2 linked regions of the Catenulispora sp. GP43 genome follow. The protein of the gene in region 1 interacts with the protein of each later gene in a pairwise test. Links are inferred from orthologs where the notes say so. Each region holds a gene or a part of one and is shown on either strand. Other genes may lie near its edges.

What was found.
Region 2: the proteins of ABH926_RS20790 (region 1) and ftsW interact in binary tests that used the Escherichia coli proteins (3 or more experiments, as listed by UniProt). The link is inferred for Catenulispora sp. GP43 from one-to-one orthologs.

What each region holds. Positions count from the first base shown.
Region 1 is NZ_JBGCCT010000009.1:305,557-313,655, reverse strand. Bases 415-3,332 are described here. They hold ABH926_RS20790 (peptidoglycan D,D-transpeptidase FtsI family protein), read left to right. Parts: upstream 415-724; coding sequence 725-2,941; downstream 2,942-3,332. Other genes in these bases: ABH926_RS20785 (UDP-N-acetylmuramoyl-L-alanyl-D-glutamate--2,6-diaminopimelate ligase), read left to right, coding at 3,034-3,332; ABH926_RS20795 (hypothetical protein), read left to right, coding at 415-682. Outside these bases: more of ABH926_RS20795, read left to right, coding at 1-414; more of ABH926_RS20785, read left to right, coding at 3,333-4,662; murF (UDP-N-acetylmuramoyl-tripeptide--D-alanyl-D-alanine ligase), read left to right, coding at 4,659-6,233; mraY (phospho-N-acetylmuramoyl-pentapeptide-transferase), read left to right, coding at 6,305-7,375; ABH926_RS20770 (glycerate kinase), read right to left, coding at 7,488-8,099. UniProt on the Escherichia coli protein: Essential cell division protein that catalyzes cross-linking of the peptidoglycan cell wall at the division septum. Required for localization of FtsN.
Region 2 is NZ_JBGCCT010000002.1:560,302-566,057, reverse strand. What follows is about bases 2,711-5,586. They hold ftsW (putative lipid II flippase FtsW), read left to right. Parts: upstream 2,711-3,449; coding sequence 3,450-4,724; downstream 4,725-5,586. Also shown: ABH926_RS06285 (AraC family transcriptional regulator), read right to left, coding at 1-887; ABH926_RS06280 (DMT family transporter), read left to right, coding at 973-1,935.

The DNA of each region.
Region 1 (8,099 bases):
CGGCCGCTTAGGCGGGCTTCGCGGCGAAGGACCTGGTGGCGGTTCTGGCGGTTCTGGCGGACCTGGCGGTTCTGACGGATCCGGCGGGCCCGGAGGCCCCGGCCGCACCATCTCGCCGCGCCTGGTGGTCCTGGCCGGGCGCAAAGGCACCCCGTCGCTGCTGCCGTTCGTGGCCGTGCTGTTGGTGCTCGGCGCGGTCGGGATGCTGGCGCTGCTGCTCCTGAACACCGAGCTGAACAAGGGCGCGTTCACCATCAAGCAGCAGAAGGCCACCGCGACCAAGCTCGAGCAGCGGTCCGAGCAGATCCAGCAGTCGCTGAACGGCCTGGACGATCCCGGCGCACTGGCCTCGCAGGCCTCGCGGATGGGCATGGTGCCGAACCCGAATCCGGCCTTCCTGGCGCCGAACGGTTCGGTCCTCGGCTCGCCCACGCCCGCACCCACGCCGACCTCCGCCGCCCCGACCGCGAATGGGGCGGCTCCCGGTGCCGCGGTCCTGCCGACGACGCCTGCCGCGACCACACCAACGCCTGCCGCGCCGAGCACGCCGAGCACGCCGACTACGCCGACTACGCCGACCCCGAGCGGCCCGGCTGCCAAGCCCGGAGCGGTTCCGGCACCGGCCCAGCAGGCCATCCCGGCGCCGACACCGATCCCCACTCCGACCGGGGCCGGCCGATGATCCTCCAGCCAGCAACCTCCCGAGCAGCAACGGGGAGCACTCATGAGTGACCGCGACCGCCCCGAAGACCCCCGCCCCGGACGTCCGCGCCAGTCCGCCGAGCGCCGCGACCGCCTCAAGCCGCGCCGCCCTGGCGAGGCCAACCGATCCGGCGAGGGCAAGCGAGCCGGTGAGGGCAAGCGAGCCGGTGAGCCCGGCCGCCCTGGCGAGGCCAATCGATCCAGCGGCTCCGGCGAGTCCAGCCGAACCACCGAGCCCGGCCGATCGAGCGAGCCCGGCCGCCCCGGCGACCCGGCCCCGGCCACCCCCGGCCCCGGCCCCGGCACGCGCCCCCGCCCCCGCAAAACCGCGGTCCGCCAACTCCCCCCGCGCCGCTCCGCCGCCGGCGCGGCCTCCGCGCCGGCGCGCCCGCGTCCGCCGGGCCCGCGCACGCCGACCCTGCGGATGGGCTCGCCGCGGCGGCGGCTGCGCGTCACCATGTTCGGCCTGCTGTTCGCGTTCTCCCTGTTCGCCGGCCGTCTCTTCCAGCTCCAGGCCGTCGATGCCGGCGGCTACGCGCAGGCCGCCTCGACCGGGCGCGAGGCCACCGCCGTCCTGCACGCCTCGCGGGGCGCGATACTGGCCGCCGACGGGACGCCGCTGGCCGAGTCCGTCGAGGCCTACGACGTCACCGCCGATCCGACCCTGGTCGCGCGCTACCACGAGGACGTCGACGAGCTCGCCGGCAAGCTGGCCGGGTTGTTCTCGGCCGCGCCGGAGTACGCGCAGGGCGGCGCGCCCAGCGTCGCGGACCTGCAGGCCGCGCTGACCAAGCAGAACACCCGCTACGTCGTGCTGGCGCACAAGGCCTCGCCGGCCACCTGCGCCAAGATCCGGGCGCTGGCGGTGTCCAACACCAGCAACCCGGCCAGCATCGTCGGGGTCTACACCAACTCCCGCGACGACCGCCGCACCTATCCCGGCGGCAGGCTGGCGGCGAACGTCATCGGCTTCACCGACTCCGACGGGGCCGGCAAGGCCGGGATCGAGCAGATGCTGAACGACCGGCTGGCCGGCAAGGACGGCCAGGAGTCCTACCAGGCCGCCTCCGGGGTCGAGATCCCCACCACCGGCGTCAACCTGAAGCCGGCGGTGGACGGGCAGAGTGTGAAGACCACCATCGACCCGGACATCCAGTGGGCCGCCGACCAGGCGCTGGCCCAGGAGGTGCAGAAGACCGGCTCGCTGTCGGGCACCGTCGTGGTGCAGGACGTGAAGTCCGGCCAGATCCTGGCGCTGTCGAACTACCCGACCTTCGACCCGCGCCACCTCACCCAGGCCGATACGCCCAACCTGGGCAACCGTGCGTTCACCGACCCCTTCGAGCCCGGGTCGGTGGCCAAGGTCATCACCATGTCCGCGGCCATCGAGACCGGCGTCGGCGAGCCGGACACCCCGCTGCCGTCCTTCACCTCGCCGAAGTCCGTGGGCGGCGTCTTCTACCACGACGACGTGGACCACGGCCCATGGAGCCTGACCATGACCGGCGTCCTGGCCGCGTCCTCCAACGTCGGCACCATCGAGGTCTCGGACCTGTTCCAGCAGCACGGCGTGGACCGCGACCAGACCATCGCCAAGTACCAGCGGCTGTTCGGCTTCGGCCAGAAGACCGGCATCGGCTTCCCCGGTGAGAGCGCCGGCATCCTGGACCCGCCGAACAAGTGGAGCGACACCGAGCGCAACACGGTGCTCTACGGCCAGGGCCTGGCCGCCACCGCCGTCCAGGACGCCTCGGTCTACCAGACCATCGCCAACGGCGGCGTGCGCATCGCGCCGTCCCTGATCCGGGGCTACACCGACGCCTCCGGCAAGTACACCCCGGCGCCGGCGCCGCAGCGCACGCCGGTGGTCAGCGCCGCGACCGCGACGAAGGTCGCCGACATGCTGGAGGCGGTCACCACCTCCCAGCGCGGCACCGGCACCACGGCCCAGATCCCCGGCTACCGCGTCGCCGGCAAGACCGGTACCGCGAACCGCTACGACGAGAAACGCGGCACCTACAACGGTTACACAGCGTCGTTCATCGGTTTCGCGCCGACCGACAAGCCGCAGATCGTCGTCGCGGTGTCGCTGCAAGCCCCGGTCGGCGCGCACTTCGGCGCCGAGATCGCCGCGCCGGTGTTCACGCAGGTCATGTCGTTCGCGTTGCAGAGCCGCGGCGTCGCGCCGACCGGCACACCGCTGGCGGATCTGCCGACGACGTACGGCTCGGGCAACTGACCAGCCGGTTTGGTCCGCGGGCGCGGCGGACGCGAATATCAGCGAGGAGCTGAACGCACGACCGCGCTCTGCGAACCGGTAGCCTTCCGCACGTGCCCCAACTGACCGTCTCCGCCGATCCGACGATGTATCGGGACCCCATGACCTCCACACCGCGCCCGCATCACCTTCCGCAGCACAGCGTTCGCGCCTGTGCGGAACACGTCGGCGCTTCAGTCGCCGCCACTGCGGCCGCGACCACGGAGGCCCTGGACACGGCGGTCACCGGGCTCTCGCACGACTCGCAGGGCATCCGGCCCGGCGACCTGTACGTCGCCTGGCCGGGCGCGGCCCGGCACGGGGCCGAGTTCGCCGCCGGCGCCGTGGCCGCCGGGGCGGTCGCGGTCGTGACCGACGCTGCCGGCGCCAGTGTGCTCGATGCCGACGGCCTGGCAGTCCCGGTCCTGGTGGCCGAGGACGTGCGGGGCCTGGCCGGCCGGCTGTCGGCGTTCGTCTACGGCGAACCCGCCGCGCGGCTGGCGATGTACGGCGTCACCGGCACCAACGGCAAGACCACCACCAGCTACCTGATCGACGGCGGCCTGCGCCGCGCCGGTTTGAAGACCGGCGTCATCGGGACCGTGCAGATCCTCATCGGCGACGAGGTGGTGCCCTCCGTGCGCACCACTCCGGAAGCCCCGGATCTGCAGGCGATCCTGGCCACCGCCGTGGAGAAGCACGTCGACGCGGTCGCGATGGAGGTCTCCAGCCACGCGCTGGCCTACGGCCGCACCGCCGGGATCCGGTTCAGGGCGGCCGCGTTCCTGAACCTGACGCAGGACCACCTGGACTTCCACGCCGACTTCGAGGACTACTTCGAGGCCAAGGCCAAGCTGTTCACGCCCGGGTACACCGAGCGGGCCGTCGTCGACGTCGACGACGAGCACGGCCGGCGGATCGTCGAGCGCTGCCGGGACAACGGCGTCGAGGTGCACACCTTCAGCATCAAGGGCAACGCCGCCGACTGGAGCGCCGAGGACATCGTGCTCGGCGCCGACGACTCGGCGTTCACCCTGGTCGGCCCGGACGGCGCGCGCCACAAGGCCTCGGCCGGGCTGCCCGGCGACTTCAACGTCGCCAACGCGCTGGCCGCGATCGTGCTGCTGGCGGTGACCGGGATCGACCTGGAGACCGCCATCGCCGGGGTCGGCGACGTGCACGGCGTCCCGGGCCGCATGGAGCGGGTCCAGGTACCGGGCCAGGAGTTCCTGGCGGTCGTCGACTACGCCCACACCCCGGACGCGGTGCAGACCGCGCTGTCCGCGCTGCGGCCGGTGGCCGAGAGCCGCCACGGCCGGCTGCGCGTGGTGGTGGGCTGCGGCGGGGACCGCGACAAGACCAAACGGCCGCTGATGGGCGCCGCCGCCGTGCGGCTCGCCGACGAGGCCGTATTCACCGATGACAACCCGCGTACGGAAAGTTCAGCGGACATTCTCGCGGCCGTCACCGCCGGCGCCGACGCCGAACTGGCCGGTGCCGTCCAGAATTACCGCGTGGTCGCCGACCGGGCCGAGGCGATCGCGTACGCGGTCGCCGCCAGCGGCCCCGGCGACGTGCTGATCGTCGCCGGCAAGGGACATGAGCAGGGGCAGGAGATCGCAGGAGTGAAGAAGCCGTTCGACGACCGGGTGGTGCTGCGCGCCGCTTTGGAAGCGGCCGGAAAGGACCGCAGCGAGCAGTGAGCCCCCATAATCTCGGCTGGATCGCGGACACCGTGGGAGGGACCCTGAGCGGTCCCCCCGGTACCGCTCAGGAGGAGCTCGCAGAGCTCGACGTCACCGGGCCCGTGGTGTTCGACTCACGGGACGCCGCGCCCGGAGCACTGTTCGCAGCCTTCCCCGGCGAAGCCGCCGACGGGCACGATTTCGTCCAGGCGGCCGTGGACCGGGGCGCCGTCGCCGTCCTCGCCGCCCCCGACGAGGCCTACCGCAAGCCGTGGACCGGCCGGGGGAGCGTCCCGACCGTCACCGTCCAGGACGGCGACCTGCTGCGCGCGCTGTCCGCGCTGGCCACCGCGCACCTGGCGGGGCTGCCCCGGACCACCGTCGTGGGCCTGACCGGCTCGGCCGGCAAGACCACCACCAAGGACCTGATCGGCCGGCTGGCCCGCGAACTGGGCCCGACCGTGGCGCCGAAGGGGAGCTTCAACAACGAGCTCGGATTCCCCATCACCGTGCTGCGCACGGACGAGGACACCCGGTACCTGGTCGCCGAGATGGGCGCGCGCGGCATCGGGCACATCAAGCACCTGACGACCATCGCGCCGCCGCGCATCGGCGTCGTGCTCAACGTCGGCAGCGCGCACCTCGGCGAGTTCGGCAGCGTCGAGGCCATCGCCGAGGCGAAGGGCGAGCTGGCCGCCGCCGTGCCGGAGGCCGGGAACTGCAACCCCGACCGGGACGGCGTGGCGATCCTCAACGCCGACGACACCCGGGTGCGGGCCATGGCCGCGCGCACCAAGGGCCGCGTGGTGCTGTTCGGCGAGGCGCCGGACGCCGACGTGCGGGCCGAGGACGTGCGCATCGGCCCGGACGGCCGCGCGAGCTTCACGCTGCTGTACCGCGACGCCGCCGGGCCGCACCGGTTCCCGGTCGCGCTGCGGCTGGTCGGCGAGCACCAGGTGTCCAACGCGCTGGCCGCCGCGGCGACCGGCCTGGAACTGGGCCTGAACGGTGAGAAGGTGGCCGAGGTGCTCTCGGCCGCCGAGCCGGACAGCAAGTGGCGGATGGCGATCGGGGAGTCCGCCGACGGCGTCACCATCGTCAACGACGCCTACAACGCCAACCCGGAGTCGATGCGCGCGGCGCTGAAGACGCTGGCCACCATGGCCCGCGCGCGCCCCGGCGCGCGCTCCTGGGCGGTGCTGGGCACGATGGCCGAACTCGGCGAGAACTCCGCGGTCGAGCACGACGCCGTCGGGCGCCTGGCCGTGCGCCTGAACATCGCCCAGACCGTGGCGGTCGGGGCCGGCGCGGCCGCGATCCACAGCGGGGCCTCGATGGAAGGGTCCTACGACGGGGAGTCGGTGGCGGTGCCCGACGCGGACGCCGCGCTGGCGTTCGTCCGGGCCGGGGTCCGGCCCGGCGACGTGGTGCTGGTCAAGGCCTCGCGGGCGGTCGGGCTCGAAGGGCTGGCCGCGGCCCTGCTGGAACGCGCGGTCGGCGGGGACGGGGACGGGGACGGGGACTTCAGACAAGGTTCCGGGGACGGCGACGCGCCGCAGGCGCGCGGTGCGGGAGGTGACGTCCGGTGAGCGACTTCGCGGCGGCCTGGGCCGGGGTGGGCGCGGTGGTTCCGCACGCCGGTTCCGAAGGCGGCCTGCAGATGCGCGGGGTGCTGTACGCGGCGGGGATCGCGCTGTTCTTCTCGCTGATCGGCACGCCGATGGCGATCAAGACCCTGGCGCGCTACGGCTTCGGCCAGCCGATCCGTGAGGACGGCCCGACCACGCACCAGGCCAAGCGCGGCACGCCGACCATGGGCGGCGTGGTGATCGTGCTGGCCACCCTGCTCGGCTACGGCTTCACCAAGCTGGCCACGATGAAGGTGCCCACCGCCTCCGGGCTGCTGGTGCTGTTCCTGATGGCCGGCATGGGCGTGGTGGGCTTCACCGACGACTTCCTGAAGGTGTTCCGGCAGCGCTCGCTGGGCCTGCGGGCCAAGGCGAAGATGGTCGGGCAGTGGATCGTCGCGATCGCGTTCGCGGTGATGGCCATCCACTTCCCCAACGCGCTGGGCTACACCCCGGGCAACACGCACCTGTCGTTCGTGCGGAACATCTCGGCGGTCGACCTCGGCGCGGTGCTGTTCGTGATCTGGGCCGGCCTGCTCATCGCCGGCACGTCCAACGGCGTGAACCTGACCGACGGTCTGGACGGCCTGGCCACCGGCTCGTGCGTGATGGTGTTCGCCTCGTACGTGCTGATCGGCGTGTGGCAGCACGGCGAGTCGTGCGCGACGCTCGGCACCGGCGTGCAGGGCTGCTACCCGGTCCGAGATCCACTCGACCTGGCGATCGTGGCCGCGGCCGTCATGGGGGCCTGTTTCGGCTTCCTGTGGTGGAACACCTCGCCGGCCAAGATCTACATGGGCGACACCGGCTCCCTGGCCCTCGGCGGCGCCCTGGCCGGCCTGGCGATCTGCTCGCAGACCGAGCTGCTGCTGGCGCTGCTCGGCGGGCTGTTCGTGATCATCACCCTGTCGGTGGTGATCCAGGTCGGCTACTTCAAGATCAGCGGCGGCAAACGGGTGTTCAAGATGGCCCCGCTGCACCACCACTTCGAGCTCGTCGGCTGGGCCGAGGTGACGGTGGTGGTGCGGTTCTGGATCATCTGCGGGCTGTTCGTCGGCCTGGGCCTGGGCGTGTTCTACGCCGGGTGGATCACCGTCAAGTGACCTGTCCGACCACGGGCCCCGCTGCTACGGCAGCGGGGCCTTCGTCGGCGGGGTGTGCCGGCCGGAAGCTCGGCTGCGGCGTGGTGGTCGAGCACGCCGGCAGGCCCAGCTCCTAGCGGTGCGACCAGCTTTTCGCGACCCGCTCGGCCAGGGCCGTCAGGTGGAACTCGGCATGGGCCATGGCCTCCTGCGCCGACCCGGCCTGCTCGGCGACCTCGTACGCGGCCGCGAACCCGGCGGCGGCCAGTTCCCGCTTGCCCACCTCGACGAGCCCGGCCAGGACCAGACAGGGCCGTCCGGACTTCAGCGCGGCCTCGGCGACCCCGGTGGGGACCTTGCCGCCCAGCGAGCTGTGGTCGAAGCGGCCCTCGCCGGTGATCACCAGGTCCGCCCGCGCGATCAGGTCGGCCAGCCCGGTCTCGGCGATGACGGTGCCGATCCCGGCGACGCGGCGGCCGCCCAGGAGCATCAGTCCGTAGCCCAGGCCCCCGCCCGCGCCGGCGCCGGGGGCGTCGAGGGTGCGGCGGACCGCGCCGGGCTCCTGGCCGATGGCGCCGGCGAGCTCGGCGAAGGTCGTGAGCGCGGCGTCCAGGCGCTGGACGTCGTCGTCGGTCGCGCCCTTCTGCGGCCCGAAGACGGCCGCCGCGCCGCGCAGGCCCAGCAGCGGGTTGTCGACGTCGCTGGCGATGACGATCTCGACGCCGGCCAGCCGGCGCCGGGGCGC
Region 2 (5,756 bases), on another replicon or contig:
CCGAGATGGGCTGTCCGGCCGCCCGCGCCCCGTGCGAACACCCCCGGCGTGATCCCGTACGCGCGCTTGAACCAGCGCGCCAGGTGCGCCTGGTCGGCGAAGCCGGTGGCCGCCGCGACGTCGGCCGGGGTGCCGCCGGTGGCCAGCAGCGCGCGGGCGTGGCGCAGGCGCAGCTGGCGTTCGTAGTCGCTGGGGGACATGCCGAACTCGGCGGAGAAGGCCCGGTAGAGGGCGAACCTGCTGCACCCGGCGGCCGCGGCGAGCAGTTCCACCGACAGCGGCTCCGGGTACGCCTCGCGCATCAGGTCCCGGGCCCGGCGCGCAGCCTCGCGCTGCGCCGCGTCGGCCAGCGTCCTGATACGCGGCCGATTGGTCGCGCCGCGCAGGTGCGCGCCCAGGATGACGGCGCGCAGGCGCTCGTCGCGGGCCAGCGGGCTGGCGTCGGCGGCCAGCGCGGCGTGCAGGCGGGCGATGGAGTCGGCCAGGCGCCGGTCGCCCAGCACCGGATCGGTGAACAACGGCAGCGGGGCGGCGGCGTCCAGCGGGTCGGTGCCGTCGGCCGGGTCCGCCGCGTCGGCCAGGACCGCGCGGACGATCCGCGGGGAGACGTGCACGATGCGGTAGTGGTAGCCGAGGTCGGCGGCGGCGCGGCCGTCGTGCGGGTCGTCGGGGTTCAGGGCCATCACCATGCCGGCGGCGCTGGTGTGCAGGGCCCCGCGGCAGTGGAACTGCTGCGCGCCGGCGTCGGTGACGCCGAAGGAGTAGGCGTCGTGCGAGTGCGGGGCGTACACGTGGTCGCGGAAGCGGGCGTGCATGGCCTCCAGGCCGCGGGTTTCGTCGCGCCAGTACTCGGCCCAGCCTCGGGAGTTCGCCGCGGTCCCCGCCATGCCCCTCATTGTGCCCCGGGTCTGCGTCTTCGTCGCCGCACGAGCGTTCAAGACCGGATGCTGGGACGCGGGCCAGGATCGGGGCATGTCAGCTCAACGGTCGGCCGGACAGCCGAACCCCTACCTGTTCCTCGCGATGACCATGATGCTGTGGGGCGGCGCGTTCTCCAGTTCGGAGGCCGTGGTCGATCACGTCCCGCACACCGTGGCCGCCACGCTCCGCTTCGGCGGCGGCGCGATCGCGCTCCTGGTCGCGATGGCGCTGACCGGCCGGTCCCCGCGGGTCGGCGCGCGCGCCGCGGGCCGGGCGTGCCTGGCCGGGGTCCTGGGCGTCTTCGCCTACAACGGCTTCTTCTTCTGGGGCCTGTCGCTGGCGCCGTCGTTGGACGGCGGGATCCTGATCCCGGTCATGAGCCCGGTGCTGACCACGGCGTTCCTGGTAGTCAGCGGACGCGAGAAGGCCTCGCGCCGCCGCCTGGTCGGCCTGGCGCTGGGCCTGGCCGGCGCGGCGGCCTACCTGGTCGGCGCGAACAGCGCCGGCGGCGGTTCGCACCGGTTGGCCGGGGACCTGCTGTACGTGCTGAGCGCGGTGTGCTGGGCGGCGTTCACCCTGGCTGCGCCGAAGGTGCTGGCCGGTATCGAGCCGCTGACCGCGATGGCCTACGCCACCTGCACCGGCGCCGTCCTGCTGGCCCTGGTCGCCGCGCCGGATCTGGGGCATGTGCGGTGGGGCTCGCTGCCCTCAGGGGTCTGGGTCAACGTCGCCTACCTGGCGATCGGCGCCACCGCGGTCGCGAACGTCTTCTACTACCGCGGGGTCGCCGCGGTCGGCCCGGCCAGCGCTTCGCTGATGATGTTCCTGGTCCCCGCGGTGAACACGGCCTGCGCCACGCTGTTCCTCGGCGAGTCGTTCACCGCCGTGCAGGCCGCCGGGGCCGTGGTGCTGCTGGCCGGCGCGGCGCTCGCCGGGAAGGCGTCACTCCGGGTGAGGCGGCGGAGCTCCAGGACCAGCGCGACCACGACGAGGACGACTCCGGCGAGCACGTAGCCGTTGCCGTACAGGATCTGGAACGGATCCCAGGCTTCTTCGCGGCCGTGCAGGCGCGGCGCGTAGTTGATCAGTCCGGTCGGGATGAGCGGCAGGGCGGGATCCGAACCGCCGGAGTCGTTCACCCGCATCGGCCACGCCAGCGCCAGGAGCGTGCACACCGTGACCCAGGCCAGGGCCCGGCGTTGCCGCGAACGCAGCGCCGTGTGCACGCCCAGCACGACCAGCGGCTCGAACCACACCCAGTGGCAGGTCCAGGAGATCGGCGAGACCTCCAGTGCCACGACCGCGACCACGCAGCCGCCGAGCAGTTCGGCGCCGCGGTTCGCGGCCAGCGCGGCGGCGACCAGCCCGGCCACCACGATCAGTGCGCTGGCCAGCAGCCACGGGTACTTCGCCGCGTTGTCGCTGTCGTTCAGCAGTCGCAGGAACATGCCCTGCAGCGACTGGTTCGCGGCGTAGTCGCGACTGAAGGGGGTGATGCCGACGGCGTGGAACCAGAACTCGTGCGAGGCCTTCGGCAGCACCAGCCAGACCCCGCCGCTGACCGCCACGAAGGTGCCCGTGGCGACGATCGCCGCCCGCACCCGCCGGGTGAGGAGCAGGTAGACGATGAACAGACCCGGGGTCAGTTTGATCGCCGCGGCCAGCCCGATCCCCACGCCCTTGGTCCACCGGCGGTCGGACTGCGCCAGGTCCGCGACGACCAGGGCCATCAGGAGTACGTTGACCTGCCCGAGGTTCAGGTTCGAGTGCACCGGTTCGAGCCAGATGACCACGGCGGCGACGATCCCGGTGGCACCGAGCCGTCCCAAGCCCGCCCGGTAGCCGAGCATGCCCCACGCCGACCAGGCGACGGTGACCAGGCAGCCGATGCTCACCGCCGCCGTCAGGACCTTGACCTGGTCGAAGTCGAGCCAGGTCAGCTCGTGGAACCCGAGCGCGGTGAGCGGGGGATAGAGGTAGGGCAGGTTGCCCGGACCGAATCCGCTGGAGTACAGGGCATCCTGGCCGTGCGCCAGCGACTTGCCGGCGTCGTAGTAGACCCCGAGGTCGATGGTGAGCCACAGGTTCGACGGATGCGCCGAGACCACGACGATCCGCAGCCAGACCGACAGCGCGAAAGCCACGACGCCGATCACCGCGAGCGTCCTGCCGCGCGGGATACGCGTGTTCTGAGAAGCAATGCCCGAATAACGAACGCGTTCGCTCCGGCGCAGGGAGACGAACGCGGCTTTGCTGACGTTGCGAAAGGTTCCGATGGCAGTGTGTAATTGTGACATGCGGAACGGACCCCCGAACGGCTGCGAGCATGACAAGGTGTTGCCTAACGCGATTCACGCAGGCAATGCGATCTTCACTGTAGCCGCTGTTTATTAGCCCCGCGTAAATCGGCAGTGATTAATTCCGCACTATGGGATAAAGGCGCCCGGTCCATCTGGTAATAGCGCCGCCCCGACACCCTGCCCCGAGCTGACACCCCGTCCGCCGGGCGGCTGGCTACCCTAAGGACCATGAGTGAACAGGCCTCGGGCCCGCCGGCGTCGCCGTTGAAGAACGCCGTCCGGGCGCTGCGGGCCCGTCGCGCGGTTCTGAGATCCCTGTTCGACCTCGAACTCACCTCGTACTACCTGCTGGTCGGGGCGGTGCTGCTGCTGCTCGGGATCGGGCTGCTGGAGGTGTTCTCGGCTTCGAGCGTGAACAACCTGGTCAACGGCCGGCCGATGCTGTCCTCGATCCAGAACCAGGCGATCTCCGCGGTGCTGGGGCTGGCGCTCATGTGGGGGGCCTCGCGGCTGCCGCCGAGGGCCTACCGGGCGCTGGCCTATCCGGCACTGGTCGGGACGGTGCTGGCGCTGCTGCTGGTGCTGGCCGTCGGGTCCTCGCACAACGGGAACAAGAACTGGCTGATCATCGGGCCGCTGACGGTGCAGCCCAGCGAGTTCGCCAAGCTCGCGCTGGTGCTGTGGGGCGCGGACCTGCTGGTGCGCAAGGAGAAGCTGCTCACCACCTGGGACCACCTGCTGGTGCCGCTGGTGCCGGGGGCCGTGGTGATCATCGCCCTGGTGATGATGGGCGGGGACATGGGGACCTCGATAATCATCGTCGCCATCGTGTTCTGCCTGTTGTTCACCGCCGGGGCGCCGGGGCGGCTGTTCTCGATCATGGTGGCCTCCGCGATGGGCCTGGCGGCGCTGGCCATCTTGATGCGTCCCTCGCGGGTGCGCCGGTTCACCAACTTCCTCAGCCCCGAGAACGACCCCGGCGGGACCGGGTACCAGGCCATCCACGCCTTCCAGGCGCTGGCCAGCGGCGGCTGGTTCGGGGAGGGCCTGGGCGCCAGCAAACAGCGCTGGGGGCAGCTGCCCGAGGTGCAGACCGACATGATCTTCGCGATCATCGGCGAGGAACTGGGGCTGATCGGCGCGCTGACCGTGCTGGCGCTGTTCCTCACCCTGGCCTACGCCGGCATCCGGATGGCGCTGCGGACCGACGACCCGTTCGTGCGCCTGGTCTCGGCCTCGGTCACGGTCTGGCTGGCCGCGCAGATGATGATCAATCTGGGGGCGGTGACCGGCGTGCTGCCGATCGCCGGGGTGCCGCTGCCCTTCGTCTCCTATGGCGGGTCCTCCCTGCTGCCCTCGCTGACGGCGGTCGGGATGCTCATGTCCTTCGCCAGACGCCGCCCGGAGCCGATTGGTTTGCCGGGGATCGATACCGACCCGGCCACGGTCCGCGACCGCGGCGTCACCGCACCGCGTCCGGAAACGGCCCCGGCCGACCGATAGGGTGGCCGGGTGCATGTGGTCATCGCCGGCGGCGGCAGCGCCGGGCATATCGAACCCGCCCTGAACACCGCGGACGCGCTGCGGCGTGCCGACCCCTCGATCGGGGTCACGATGCTCGGCACCGCGAAGGGCCTGGACACCAAGCTGATCCCGGCCCGCGGGTACGAGCTGCGCCTGATCCCGGCGGTTCCGCTGCCGCGCAAGCCCTCGGCGGCGCTGCTGACGCTGCCCTCGCGGCTGCTCGGCACCGTCAAGGCGGCGCAGCAGGTGATCACGGACGTGGACGCGGACGTCGTCATCGGCTTCGGCGGCTACGTGGCGCTGCCGGCCTACCTGGCCGCGCGCCGGGCCAAGCGGCCGATCGTGGTGCACGAGGCCAATATCCGCCCGGGCCTGGCCAACCGGGTCGGCGCCAAGTTCACCGACCACGTGCTCACCGGCAACCCGGCGGTCCCGATGCCCGGCGCCACCTGCGTGGGCATGCCGCTGCGTCCGGCCATCACCGGCCTGGACCGCGCCGCGCTGCGCGCCGAGGCCCGCGCGGCCTTCGGCCTGGACCCCGACCGCCCGACGCTGCTGGTCACCGGCGGCTCGCAGGGCGCGCGCCGGCTGAACGACACGATGGTCGCCTCGGTGAAGGCGCTGCACGACGCCGGCATCCAGGTGCTGCACTCCTACGGCGACAAGAACTCGGTGTCGATAGAGCAGGACCCCGCGGGCCCGCCGTACGTGGCGCGGCCCTACGTGGACCGGATGGACCTCGCCTACGCCGCCGCCGACCTGGCGATGACCCGCAGCGGCATGATGACGTGCAGCGAGCTGGCCGCGGTCGGACTGCCGTCGGTGTACGTGCCGCTGCCGGTGGGCAACGGCGAGCAGCGGCTGAACGCCGCGCCGGTGGTCGAGGCCGGCGGCGGGCTGCTGATCGACGACGCCGCGCTGACGCCGCAGTGGTTCGCCGCGAACGTGGTGCCGCTGCTGCTGGACGGCGAGCGGCTGACGGCGATGAGCCAGGCCGCGCGGCGGTTCGGG